4 regions of the Streptomyces glycanivorans genome follow, and region 1 is predicted to be linked to each of the others. Evidence: riboswitches for the same ligand, from Rfam matches in the RefSeq annotation. Region 1 holds a riboswitch; each other region holds the start of a gene.
What was found. A riboswitch is a leader RNA that binds a small molecule or an ion and turns the genes downstream of it on or off. The one in region 1 is predicted to bind cobalamin.
Positions count from the first base shown of each region.

Region 2: linked by a shared signal. The riboswitch ahead of metE (5-methyltetrahydropteroyltriglutamate--homocysteine S-methyltransferase) and the one ahead of cobN (cobaltochelatase subunit CobN) in region 1 are both predicted to bind cobalamin.
Region 3: linked by a shared signal. The riboswitch ahead of P8A20_RS34585 (ABC transporter substrate-binding protein) and the one ahead of cobN (cobaltochelatase subunit CobN) in region 1 are both predicted to bind cobalamin.
Region 4: linked by a shared signal. The riboswitch ahead of P8A20_RS02625 (energy-coupling factor ABC transporter permease) and the one ahead of cobN (cobaltochelatase subunit CobN) in region 1 are both predicted to bind cobalamin.

Region 1 covers NZ_CP120983.1:3,952,257-3,955,537, reverse strand. The annotation lists gene P8A20_RS17340 (precorrin-8X methylmutase) at 1-227, opposite strand, end outside; gene P8A20_RS17335 (ferredoxin-like domain-containing protein) at 301-1,602, opposite strand; cobalamin riboswitch at 1,710-1,856, shown strand; gene cobN (cobaltochelatase subunit CobN) at 1,921-3,281, shown strand, end outside.
Region 2 covers NZ_CP120983.1:380,492-383,772, forward strand. The annotation lists gene P8A20_RS01780 (ABC transporter ATP-binding protein) at 1-613, shown strand, start outside; gene P8A20_RS01785 (hypothetical protein) at 700-843, shown strand; cobalamin riboswitch at 916-1,135, shown strand; gene metE (5-methyltetrahydropteroyltriglutamate--homocysteine S-methyltransferase) at 1,296-3,281, shown strand, end outside.
Region 3 covers NZ_CP120983.1:7,818,170-7,821,450, reverse strand. The annotation lists gene P8A20_RS34590 (FecCD family ABC transporter permease) at 1-622, opposite strand, end outside; gene P8A20_RS34585 (ABC transporter substrate-binding protein) at 691-1,737, opposite strand; cobalamin riboswitch at 1,795-1,981, opposite strand; gene P8A20_RS38840 (hypothetical protein) at 2,068-2,238, opposite strand; gene P8A20_RS34580 (acyl-CoA dehydrogenase family protein) at 2,235-3,281, opposite strand, start outside.
Region 4 covers NZ_CP120983.1:570,363-573,643, forward strand. The annotation lists gene P8A20_RS02615 (SCO0607 family lipoprotein) at 122-460, shown strand; gene P8A20_RS02620 (universal stress protein) at 677-1,600, shown strand; cobalamin riboswitch at 1,764-1,947, shown strand; gene P8A20_RS02625 (energy-coupling factor ABC transporter permease) at 1,978-2,688, shown strand; gene P8A20_RS02630 (energy-coupling factor ABC transporter substrate-binding protein) at 2,685-3,053, shown strand; gene cbiQ (cobalt ECF transporter T component CbiQ) at 3,060-3,281, shown strand, end outside.

The DNA.
Region 1 (3,281 bases):
ACGTCGCACAGGATCGGCGCGCCGGAGCGCAGGGCCGCGCGGGCGTCGGCCACCACGTTCGGCGAGAAGGCGAGATCGCGTACGAGGTCGACCATGCCGCAGGCGTGGATCATGCGGACGGCGACCTGGCTCACGTCGGCGGGCAGCCCTGCCAGATCCGCCTCCGCGCGGATGGTGGCGAAGGACTGGCGGTAGATCGCCGGTCCGTCCTTCTCGTACTGATGCACAGTGCTGTCGCTTTCTTCGTCTTTCTCGCCGAACAGGTCGGAGAGGGGCCGAACAGGGGGTCGTGCGTGGTGGTCAGGTGCGTGCGCCCCGGGCCGCCGCCACGGCGGCGGCCAGCGCCGCCGGGTCGTCCCGTACCGTCGCCGCCGTGGTGACGAGGTCCCCCCGGACGTGGGAGATCCGGTGTCCTCGGGGGGTGGCGACCACGTCGATCCACTCCCCGTGCGGATGGCCGCAGCGGCGTTCGCAGCCCGACCAGTACACAGGGAGATGCCCGGCCGGTCCGACGGCGGCCCCCGCCTCGGCCCGCACATCGGCCAGCGACTTCGCGCAGCCGGGCCGGCCGATGCAGGCGCCCACCCCGGCCCACGGGGAGCCGGGCCCGGTGATCAGGCCGGCCTCGGCGAGGCCCGCCGACAGGCCCTCCGACAGGCCGGGGCCGATGCCGGTGACGACGATGCCGCGCCACGGGGTGAGGCGCAGTTCCCCCGCGCCCGACAGCAACAGCCGCCACTGGGCCGGGGCCAGCCGTCCCAGCGGTACACCGACGGACAGGGCGGACTCGCGGTGGCCGCCCACGACGGGGCCGTGGGCAGGCGGCAGGACTTCGAGGGGGCGGGGGCGGTGGTCCGCCGTGACGGTGGTGCCCGTCTGCCGCAGCCGGCGGACGACCTCGGCGGGCAGTGCCGCGGCGTCGGCGTCCGGCAGGTCCTTCACCCGCCAGGCGCCGGTCCCCCGGGCGGAGTCGAGGAAGGCTTCCGCGGCGGTCAGCGCGGCCCGGGGGCCGTCGTCGGCGTGCACGCGGAGGACCTCGTCGCCGTGCCCGACGCGCAGCAGGGCATCGCCGTCGTGTCCCAACAGGGTGAGGTCCGCTCCGAGGGCGTCAACATCGCCGCGGCCGTCGTCGAGCGCGAACAGGAAACGTCCTGAGAGCGCCGTCGCGCCCGGGCTACCGCACAGGAGACGGTCGAGGCCGGTCAGCCAGGGTCCGACGTCGACGGAACCGAGGCCGTCGAGCCCGGACAGCGGGGACGCGACGATGTTGCGCACGCGTTCATGCCGTGCGGAGGGGAGCAGCCCGGCCTCGTCCAGCAGTCCGGCCAGCTCGGCACCGCAGTCCGGTGCGAGCCCGCGCAGCTGCACGTTGCCGCGGGAGGTGAGATGCAGCTCACCGTCACCGAGGCGCTCGGCGGCCTGCCCCAGCGCCTCTGCCTGGCGGGGTGTCAGCACCCCGCCGGGTATGCGGATCCGCGCCAGCGCACCGTCGTCCGCCCGGTGCAGGCGCAGCGCGCCGGGGCAGGCGTCACCGCTGCTCCGGGCACACGCGTCGCCCGGAGAACGGGACGGAAGGGGGGATGCGGACATGGCGGCGAGCATACCGACCGTGACCGTGGTGGACCCCTGCGGTCACTGTGACCTACGGGACAGCCGCCGCCGTCGCGGCCAGGGCGGGGGGCCGTCTGGTCAGGACCCCCCTCCCCCCGCCTACTATGCCTAGCGGCGGTCCGTTCGGTCCGCCATCGCCGTACGGCGACATGGGAGGAAGCCCGGTGAGATTCCGGCGCGGTCCCGCCACTGTGAGCCCGGCCCCGGCCGGGCGAGTCAGGAACTCCCTTTCCCAGGCTCTCGGTCCCGTCCGAGCAGCCGATCCGACACTGCCCGGGGCGTGGACACCCCGAGGAGGGCTGACGCCGCATGATCCTGCTCCTGTCGACGTCCGACACCGACCTGCTGAGCGCCCGTGCCGCGCAGGGACCGGTCAGCTACCGCTACGCCAACCCCTCCCGGCTCTCCCTCGACGACCTCCCGCAGCTGCTGGAGGGGACCGACCTGGTCGTCGTACGCCTCCTCGGTGGTGTCCGCGCGTGGCAGGAGGGGCTGGACCAGGTACTGGCCACCGGCAGGCCCGTCGTCGTACTGACAGGTGAACAGGCCCCCGACGCACAGCTGATGGCGGCGTCGACCGTGCCCGTCGGCATCGCCGCCGAGGCGCACGCCTACCTCGCGCACGGCGGCCCCGCCAACCTGGAGCAGCTGGCCCGCTTCCTCTCCGACACCGTGCTGCTCACCGGCCACGGCTTCGAGCCGCCCGCCCCGGCGCCCGCCTGGGGCCCGTTGGAGCGGACCGCCCGGGACGTCACCGGCCCGACCGTCGCGGTGCTCTACTACCGCGCCCACCACATGAGCGGGAACACCGCGTTCGTCGAGGCGCTCTGCGCGGCCGTGGAGGACGCGGGCGCCCGCCCCCTCCCGCTGTACGTAGCCTCGCTCCGGTCGCCCGAACCGGAGCTCATCGACGAACTCCGTGCCGCGGACGTCATAGTGACCACCGTCCTCGCGGCGGGCGGCACCAAGCCCGCGACCGCGTCGGCCGGCGGGGACGACGAGTCCTGGGACGCGGGTGCCCTCACCGGCCTCGACGTCCCGGTGCTCCAGGCGCTCTGCCTCACCAGCCCGCGCGCCGCCTGGGAGGAGAACGACGAGGGCGTCTCCCCGCTGGACGCGGCCACCCAGATCGCCGTGCCGGAGTTCGACGGGCGTCTGATCACCGTGCCGTTCTCCTTCAAGGAGATCGACGAGGACGGCCTGCCGGCGTACGTCGCCGACCCCGAGCGGGCTGCCCGCGTCGCCGGGATCGCCGTACGCCACGCGCGGCTCCGCCACATCCCGGCCGCCGAGAAGCGGATCGCGCTGGTCCTGTCGGCCTACCCGACCAAGCACTCCCGCATCGGCAACGCGGTCGGCCTCGACACCCCAGCCAGCGCCGTCGCCCTGCTGCGCAGGCTCCGTGAGGAGGGCTACGACTTCGGCCCCGAGGAGGAGATCCCGGGCCTGGTCTCGGGCGACGGCGACGAGCTGATCTACGCGCTCATCGAGGCGGGCGGCCACGACCAGGAGTGGCTCACCGAGGAGCAGCTGGCCCGCAACCCGGTCAGGATCCCCGCCGCCGACTACCGCCGCTGGTTCGCCACGCTGCCCGCCGAGCTGCGCGAGGCCGTGGAGGAGCACTGGGGCCCGGCACCCGGCGAGATGTTCGTCGACCGGTCCCGCAACCC
Region 2 (3,281 bases), 3.6 Mb from region 1:
GTCGACCCTGGCCAAGCTCATCACGGGGATCCTCCTGGCCGACAAGGGCCGCGTCCTGTGGGACGGCACCGATCTCGCCGACGCCGATCCCGAAGCCGTGTGGCGACGCACCGCCCTCGTCCCGCAGAACTTCGCCTGCTGGCCGCTGCGCGCCCGGGAGAACGTCACCCTCGGCCGGCCCAGGACGTACGACGACGGACCGGTGTGGGAAGCCGTCGACGCCGTGGGCATGCGCGAGACGGTGGAGAAGCTTCCCCAGGGGCTCGACACCCTCCTGGCCAGGGAACTCTGGGGCGGAGCCGAGCTGTCCGGCGGCCAGTGGCAGCGGCTCGCGTGTGCGCGGGCGCTGTACCGGCGCACTCCCCTGCTGATCCTGGACGAGCCCACGTCCCAGATGGACCAGCGCGGGGAGCACAGGATCTTCCTGGAGATCAGGCGCATCGCCGCGGAACGCATGACGGTCGTCGTCACGCACCAGCTCGAGAACACACGGCTGGCCGACCGTATCGTCGTCATGCGCGCAGGACGCGTCGTCGAGCAGGGCACGTACGAGGAACTCGCCCACGGGGGAAGCCTTTTCGCCGAGCTCCTGGCGCTCGCCCAGGACCGGTAGGGCGACCCGGGTGCCCGTGCGGACGGTCTGCGCGGGTACCCGGATCCAGGTGCGTGACCGGTGGGGCCTGTAGCCGGACGGCGGGCATGGACGGCGTCCCCGTGGAACCCGCGGACGCCGAGTTCCTGATGTCCCCCGAGGCGCGGGACGCCGCCACCCGGGAGGGCGTCCCGGTGATCGACCACCGGGCTCTCCGACGGGTCTGGACGCGGAGCGCCGGTCAGAGGTGAGCCCTCGGTATCGGTCGGCGCCTGCGCCATCCGCATGCCGGACCGGGTTCACCACGCACCCGGACGCCCCCTAAGCTGGTGGGTGCAGCTGGTTCGCCCCGTCAGCCAGGCGGGATGCGTCGCAAGAGGGAACCCGGTGGAAATCCGGGACTGCCCCGCAGCGGTGAGCGGGAACGACCGCCGTCATACGCACTGGGTCCGACGAAACGGACCTGGGAAGCGACGGCCATTAGATGTCCTCTTCGAGGGCGTGCCCGCGAGTCCGAAGACCTGCCAACTGCCCGCGCGCGGACCAACCGTGCGCGGACATCCCGGTGACCTCGTGGGCGGGTCGGCGTACATACCGGACGGATCCCGTGCGTCGCACGACGTCCTCCGTCCGGTAGGGCACCCCTTCGCGCTCTCGTCCCGTCGCCGGGATCTCAGGGATTCATCTCGCGAAGGAGATCTCCGTGACCAACGAGTACGCGACCGCGGCAGCGCGGTCCACTGTGTACGGCTACCCCCGGCAGGGACGGAACCGGGAACTGAAGAAGGCCGTCGAGGGCTACTGGAAGGGGCGGGTCACCGCCGATGCCCTCCGCGCCACCGCCGCCGGACTGCGCCGCGACAACTGGCGGCAGCTGAGCGGGGCCGGCATCGACGAGGTCCCGACCGGGGACTTCTCGTACTACGACCATGTGCTGGACACCAGCGTCATGGTGGGAGCCGTCCCGGACCGCCACCGTGAGGCGGTGGCCGCCGATCCGCTCGACGGGTACTTCGCGATGGCCCGCGGCACGCAGGACGTCGCTCCGCTGGAGATGACCAAGTGGTTCGACACCAACTACCACTACCTCGTGCCCGAGCTGGGCCCGGACACCGTCTTCGCCGCTGACTCCGCCAAGCAGGTCACCGAGCTGAAGGAAGCCCTCACCCTCGGGCACACCGCCCGGCCCGTGCTCGTCGGCCCGGTCACCTATCTCCTGCTCGCCAAGCCCGCCCCCGGCGTGGCGGCCGACTTCGAACCGCTCACCCTGCTCGACCGGCTCCTTCCGGTCTACGCGGAGGTCCTCGCCGATCTGCGCGCCGCCGGCGCGGAGTGGGTACAGCTCGACGAGCCCGCCCTCGTCCAGGACCGCACCCCGGCCGAGCTCGACGCCGTCGCCCGGGCCTACCTGGAGCTCGGCGGGCTCAACGACCGCCCCGAGCTGCTCGTCGCCTCCTATTTCGACCGGCTCGGGGACGCCCTGCCCGTCCTGGCGAAGGCCCCGGTCGAGGGACTGGCACTCGACTTCACCGACGCCGCGGCAGCCAACCTCGCGGACCTCGCTGCCGTCGGAGGGCTCCCCGGCAAACGGCTCGTCGCCGGCGTGGTCAACGGCCGCAACATCTGGATCAACGACTACGAGAAGTCGCTGGCCACTCTCGCCACGCTCCTCGGCCTCGCCGGCCGGGTCGACATCGCCGCCTCCTGCTCCCTCCTGCACGTCCCCCTCGACACGGCGCCCGAGACGGACATCGATCCCGAGATCCTCCGCTGGCTCGCCTTCGCCAGGCAGAAGACGGTGGAGATCGCCACTCTGGCCAAGGGACTGGCCGAGGGCACCGACGCCATCGCCACCGAGATCGCCGCCAATCGGGCGGACCTCGCCTCCCGCGCCGACTCCCCCGTCACCTACGACCCTGCCGTGCAGGCCAGGGCCGCCGCCATCACGGACACCGACGGCCGCCGCTCCCAGCCGTACGGGGAGCGAGCGGCAGCCCAGCGTGCCCACCTCGGGCTTCCCCTGCTGCCGACGACCACCATCGGCTCCTTCCCGCAGACCGATGAACTCCGCACCGCGCGCGCCGACCTGCGCGCCGGCAGGCTCGACCCGGCCGGGTACGACGAGCGGATCAGGACGGAGATCGCCGAGGTGATCTCCTTCCAGGAGAAGACCGGCATCGACGTCCTGGTGCACGGTGAGCCCGAACGCAACGACATGGTCCAGTACTTCGCCGAGCAGCTGACCGGATACCTCGCCACCCGGCACGGCTGGGTCCAGTCCTACGGGACCCGCTACGTCCGCCCGCCGGTCCTGGCCGGCGACATCTCCCGCCCCCGACCGATGACCGTGGACTGGACGACCTACGCACAGTCCCTCACCGACCGTCCGGTCAAGGGCATGCTCACCGGACCGGTCACCATGCTCGCCTGGTCCTTCGTCCGCGACGACCAGCCACTCGGCGACACCGCCCGCCAGGTCGCCCTCGCCCTGCGCGACGAGGTCGACGACCTGGAGACCGCCGGCACCTCGGTCATCCAGGTCGACGAGCCCGCACTGCGCGAGACGCTGCCGCTGCGCGCCGACGGCCACCCGTCCTATCTGGCCTGGGCGACGGAGGCGTTCCGCCTCACCACGAGCGGCGTACGGCCGGACACGCAGATCCACACCCACATGTGCTACGCCGAGTTC
Region 3 (3,281 bases), 3.9 Mb from region 1:
CGACGCCGCTCAGCGAGCCGAGGAGCCAGAAGAGCACGCCCCGGGTCTGTTCGGCGTCGGCGGCGGTCATCACGACGAACGAGGTGAGCGCGGAAAAAAGCTGCATGGCCGCGACCCCGGAGAGCACGACGCGGTCCGTGGACCCGCCCAGTGTGTGGCTGAGCAGCAGCACGAGGGCGAACGAGCACAGGGCCCCGACGAAGGCACCGCCGGAGATCGACACCGCTCCCCCGCCGACGCCCAGGACGACGACCACGACCGCCCCGGTGGACGCGCCCGAGGAGACGCCGAGGACGAAGGGGTCGGCGAGCGGGTTACGCAGCAGCGACTGCATCACGGTGCCGCACACCGCGAGTCCGGCCCCGCACACCGCGGCGAGCAGGGTGCGGGGCATGCGCAGGTTCCAGATGATGCCGTCCCGGATCGGCGTCAGCCGTCCTTCGCCCAGGCCGAGGTGCGAGGCCACGACGGACCAGACGTCCGGGACGGAGATCCGGGCGGGGCCAATCGTGACGGCCACCGCGACGGACAGGAGCAGCAGGGCGATCCCGGCGCTCCACAGGAGACCGTCGCGCAGGATCCGTGCTCCGGAGACGGTCCCCGCCGGAGGAGGCGAGTGCACCTGCGCGTCCGGGGCGGGTCCGGTCCTCGTCACCCCCGTCTCCGGGTCCGCGGCGGGTTCGGTCCTCGTCACCCCGCGAGCCCGAACGAGCGCAGCCCCGCCGCGACGCGCTCGACACCTTCCACGGTCCGGATGGTCGGGTTCATGGCCTGGCCGCTGAGCAGGACGTACCGCTTGTGGCGGACGGCGTCCAGGTTCTTCGTGGCGGGGTTGGACTCCAGGAACTCGATCTTCTTCTTCGCGCTCTCGGCCGTCTGCGACTTGCGGGTCAGGTCACCGATCACCAGGACGTCGGGGTCGCGGTCGGCGACGGTCTCCCAGTTGATCTGGGGCCATTCCTCGTGCGTGTCGTCGAAGACGTTCTTCGCGCCGAGCTCCTCGGTGATGATGCCGGGAGCGCCGCAGCAGCCCGCCAGGTAGGGGGCCTCGGCGTTGGCGAACCAGTAGAGCAGGGTGGCGTCGGAGGCGTCGACCTCGGCGGTCGCCTCGTCGATCCGTTCCCGGAGACTGCTGATCAGCTTCTCGCCCCGCTCCGGGACGCCGAACACCTTGGCCAGGTCACGCACTTCGCCGTAGACGCCGTCCATGGTCAGTGGCGCGGTGCGCGAGCCGTCGCTGCTGCCCGCGTTGTCCTTGCCCGCGCAGTCGGTGGGTGAGAGGTACGTCGGTACGCCCAGCTTCTCGAACTGGTCGCGGGACGCCACACCGCCCTTGCCGAGGGTGGATTCGAAGGACGCGCTGACGAAGTCGGGTTCCTCCGCGAGGACCTTCTCGGAGGAGGGCTGGTTCTCCGCGATGCGGGGCACCGCGGCTTCGTCCTTCTCCAGTCCCTTCATCACCGGGTCCGTCCAGGTCGCGGTACCGGCGAGCCGGTCGGCGAGGCCCAGGGAGAGCAGGATCTCCGTCGACCCCTGGTTGAGGGAGACGGCGTGCTGCGGGGCCGCGTCGACGGTCACCGTGCGACCACAGTTCTCCAGGGTCACTGGGAAGCCGTCGGCGGAGCTCTCACGCGCCGGGCCGTCGGACGTGCTACCGCCCCCGCCGCAGGCGGTCAGGAGGACAAGTCCCGTGATGAGCAGGGCGGTTCGGCGTACGGTGCTGGCTATGGGCGGCACGAGTCCCTCGGCGTCTCTGGGCTCAAGCGCGGAGCCCGCTACAGTGTTCCGCTCCCGGTCCGGAAGCGGGTGCCAGCAGGTCTTCGGACTCGGGTTCGTCCGGACGGAGCGCCTTCCCGGTGCACCCGAGGGTGTCCCAGTGGCTGTGGCCCCGCCCGTCCCCCTCACCGCTGCGCGTCAGCTCCGGATTCGCACCGGATTCCCTGACTCCACGTGGAGTGTGACTGGCGCCTGCAAGCTATCACGCGGCGTGTCGCCGGCCTCCTGGGCCGTCGCCGGTCGGCGGGCGCGGACCGCTCCCTTCCGTACCGGTGACGGCCGTCGGGCGGGTCAGCGCTTGGGGTGAACCGATTCGCCGCCGTCGCTCTGCGGCTTCCCGCCACAGCGGGCGAGCACGGACGTCGTGCCCCAGTAGGCCAGCAGGACGGCACGCAGTCCCAGGATCTCCAGGCGCTCGCCGAGCCGGCGTCCCATCGCCTGTTCCGTACGCGGGGCGCTCACCGGGCGTCCGCCGCGCCGGTGTTCCACGGGCCCTCGGGGTCGTCGTACGCGTCGGCGTAGCCGGGGCCGGCGATCGGCCAGTCGGCCAGCAGCGCCTCGGGCAGGGCGAAGGAGTCGGCCAGCTGCGGTGCGTGCGCGGCGACGGCGGTGATCAGTTCCTCGGCGTACCGCGCCAGGGCCTCGACCTGATCGCCGCTCAGGAGACCGGCGGCCAGCAGATCACCGCTGTTGCGGGCCACCCACTCGACGGCGAACAGGCGCTCGAGCTCGCTCAGCCGGTCCTTCGCGGCTCCTTCGGGCAGTGCGGCGCGTTCCTCGGCGTAGGCCGCGGCGGCCTCCCGGTACGCATAGGCCTCGACCCCGCGCAGCGCGTGGCCCGAGGCCGCGTTCCAGCGTCCGAGGGCGTCGGCCTCGGACGCCAGCAGCACGCGTTCCCTGGCCCGGGCGAACCAGATGCCCTGGACCGAGGCGAGGAGCGCCCCGAGGAAGCGCGGGTCTGTCAGGTCACCGGTGTGCGGGGCCGGGGTGTCCGCTCCGCCGGGCTCCGCGGCGAAGATCATGTCGGCGGCCGCCTTGGTGTAGAGGGCGATGTTGTCGCCCTCCGCGGTGATGGCCCCTTCCACTCCCGTGACGAGTTCGGTCATGCCGTTGTTCTCGAGCAGTGCCTGGGCGCCGCAGCGTTCACGGCTCTCCACGATGACGTCGCGGGCCCGCCAGGTGATCCACGCCTTGGCGACATCGACGAGGGTCCCCGCTTCGGCCCGGCTCTCGTCGTCCGTACACGATTCCCACCGCTCCTGCGCCCTGCGGTACAGCAGGGTCATGGCGAAGACGGTGGCCATGGCCGAGGCGAGCGGCCCGTGGTGGGTCCGGTGGGCGTTGACCGGCACGGGCGGCGCGCCGCGGCTGCCGGAGATCAGCCGGTGGCCGCCGTAGCGCACGGCCACCGCGAGGGTCGCGCGGGCCGATCCGGCCGCGCAGGCGCTCATGGCGATCCGGCCGGGGGTGACCCGCCCGATCGAGGTCAGGAAACGCCGGCGCCG
Region 4 (3,281 bases), 3.4 Mb from region 1:
CCCCCGGGCCCATAACGATCTAAGTATCCACGCGTGCGCGACCGAGTATGCGCACTCAACGCACAACACCCCTCCGGCGGCAGGGTGGTGGCAGACCGAACCACTGGAGAGGATCCACCACATGTCCCGGAGAACGAACCGCCCCGCCACCCGCCTCCGGCCCGGAAGGGCGCGCGTCGTCGCCGCTGCTCTCACCGGTGTTGTCGCCGTCGTGGCACTGACCGGATGCGCCGGCTTCGAGTACCGGGAGGACGTCTGCAACGGCGGCGAGTACCCCGTCCTGTCCGTGGGCGGAACCGGCTCCGCCTGTGTCCGGGACGCCGAGGAGCCTCCCGCGGGATACGTGCGTTATCCGGAGGGCAAGGTGCCGCAGCAGGTCGACGACAAGTGGGACGTGTACTGGGACACCCACACGCTCGACAAGGACGGAAACACCGTCGCCGCCCCGGACGCGGGCTGACCGGGGAGGCTCCCCCGGTCTGCCTCCTGTGATTCAGCCCGGGGGAACCTCACCGGGCTGAATCACAGGAGGCAGACCGACCCGCATGCCGTCCGCACCGCCCGCAGCGGCACGGACGGGCGGAAACGGCCCGGTGGCCCGTACGTGCGCTGGGCGCACCAAGGCAGACGGTGACAGCATGGGAGGCGCGGGGAACGAACAGCGTGAGGAGCAGCCATGCCTACCCGCCCGTCCGACGCCACGCAGGATCCGAGGACGGTCGTGGGTGTGGACGGGTCGGAGCGTGCCACGTCCGCCGCCCTTTGGGGCGCGGCGGACGCCGAGGCACATCGTCGGAGCCTGCTGCTCGTGCACGCCGCCGACCTCGACCGACTGGACCGGTTCGCGTCGTTCGAGACGTCGGAACATCTGCGGGACGCGGGCAACTCGGTCCTGACGACGGCGGCGGAAGAGATCCGGAAGCGGTTCCCCGAGCTCGAGGTCGGCGTCAAGCTGAGCCGCAGGAAGCCGATCCCGGCTCTCCACGCGTCCGTCCGGCCCGGCAGCACGATCGTCGTCGGCAGCAGGGGCACCGGCGGATTCGGTCCCCTTCTTCTCGGGTCGACCGGTCTGGAGGTCGTCATCGGCAGTCCCGCTCCCGTCGTGGTCGTGCGTGGTGAGCCCGAACGCGAGAACGCGCCGGTCACGGCTGCTGTGCGCGACGAGCACGATGTCCGGTGGCTGGTGCGTGCCGGACGGGAGGCACTGGCCCGCGAGCGCGCACTGCGGCTGGTGAACGTGCACAGTCTGTTTGCCCGGTTCGACGGGACCGCGCGGGACGAAACCGGGCGGGCCGCGGATCGCGGCGAAAAGCTCATGGCCGACCTGGCCTCCGGAATCCGGGAGAGCGCCCCCGGTCTCGCCGTGGAGACCGAGGTGGTCGAGGCGCGGTCAGCCGCGTCCGCACTCGTCGAGGCGAGCCGGCACGCGGATCTCCTGGTCATGGGAAGCCATGAGCGGCGCGGTGTCTCCGTGCTGGGACTGGGTCATGTGGTGCACGCCCTCCTGCACCACTCCCGATGTCCGGTCGAGATCGTGCCGTACCGGCGTGACGACGAGAGCGGGGTCGTGGAGGAAGGGCTCAGGGACGACGAGGGCTGACGGCCGGCGCTGAATCGCATCCTTCGGACAGGGCCGCCTCGGGGCGGACCCCGTGGAGCGTGTCACGGAGGCGCCCGTCCCCGCCCGGCGGGCGGACCGACGCCGTGGCGTGCCGACAGGCAGCACCGGACCGGGCCCGCTTGTCATGTTCCCCCACCTGCGACTACTGTCGCCTCGCCTTGGTGAACGGGAAATCCGGTGTGATGCCGGTGCGGCCCTCGCCACTGTGATCGGGAAGTCCGGCTCCGGCCCTCGCGGGCAGCCACTGGGTCCTTGTGACCCGGGAAGGCGGAGTTCGGGCGGTGTTACCCGTAAGCCAGGAGACCGGCCAAGGCACTTCAACCATCCACGAGGTGCTGGAGAGGGTCTGCTGAGCCATGCACATAGCCGAGGGTTTTCTGCCTCCGGCGCACGCGATCGCCTGGGGTGTCGCGTCCGCGCCGTTCGTCGTCCACGGAGTCCGGTCACTTTCGCGTGAGGTCAGGGAGAACCCTGAGAGCACGCTGCTCCTGGGGGCCTCCGGGGCCTTCACGTTCGTCCTTTCCGCTTTGAAGATCCCCTCCGTGACGGGAAGTTGTTCTCACCCCACGGGTACGGGGCTGGGGGCCATCCTGTTCCGTCCGCCCATCATGGCGGTCCTGGGCACCATCACCCTGCTGTTCCAGGCCCTGCTGCTCGCCCACGGCGGTCTGACCACGCTGGGAGCCAACGTCTTCTCGATGGCGATCGTCGGCCCCTGGGCCGGATACGCGGTCTTCAGGCTGCTGCGCCGGTACGACGTGCCGCTGATGGTGGCGGTGTTCTTCGCTGCGTTCGTCGCCGACCTGTCCACCTACTGCGTCACCAGCGTGCAGCTGGCACTCGCCTTCCCGGACCCGGGCAGCGGGTTCATGGGCGCGCTCGGCAAGTTCGGCTCCATCTTCGCGGTCACCCAGATCCCGCTCGCCGTGAGCGAGGGTCTCCTGACCGTGCTGGTGATGCGGCTTCTCGTGCAGTCCAGCAAGGGTGACCTGACCCGGCTCGGCGTCTTCCTCGCAGGGAAGCGCGCCCGCACGGAGAAGGCCGAGACCGAGGCGGTGGCCCGATGAACAAGAACACGAGGATAAACGCTCTTCTCCTGTTCGTGGTGGCCGCGCTGGCCGTCCTGCCGCTGGCCCTCGGTCTCGGCGACGGCGAGGAGGAACCGTTCGTGGGCGCCGACGCGCAGGCCGAGACGGCGATCACCGAGATCGATCCCGATTACGAACCCTGGTTCTCGCCGCTGTACGAACCGCCGTCCGGGGAGATCGAGTCGGCCCTGTTCGCCCTTCAGGCGGCGCTCGGGGCAGGCGTCCTCGCCTACTACTTCGGCCTGCGGCGTGGGCGCCGGCAGGGCGAGCTCCGTGCGACCGCGGGGCAGGACAGAGGGGGCGCCGACGGCGGTGCCGGGGAGTCGAAGGCCCGGAAGGCCTGAGCCCCCATGCTGCCGATCGACGCGGCGGCGCACAGCAGTCGCTGGCGCCGCCGCCATCCCGTGGACAAGGCCGTGCTCGGTCTGGGGCTCACGGTGCTGGCCATCTCGACTCCGCCCTGGCCAGGTGCGGTCCTGGTCCTCGTCGCCGCCCTGGCGGTGCTGCTGGGTCCTGCCGGCGTGACCGCCCGTCACCTGTGGCGGGCGTACCGGGTGCCTCTGGGTTTCTGC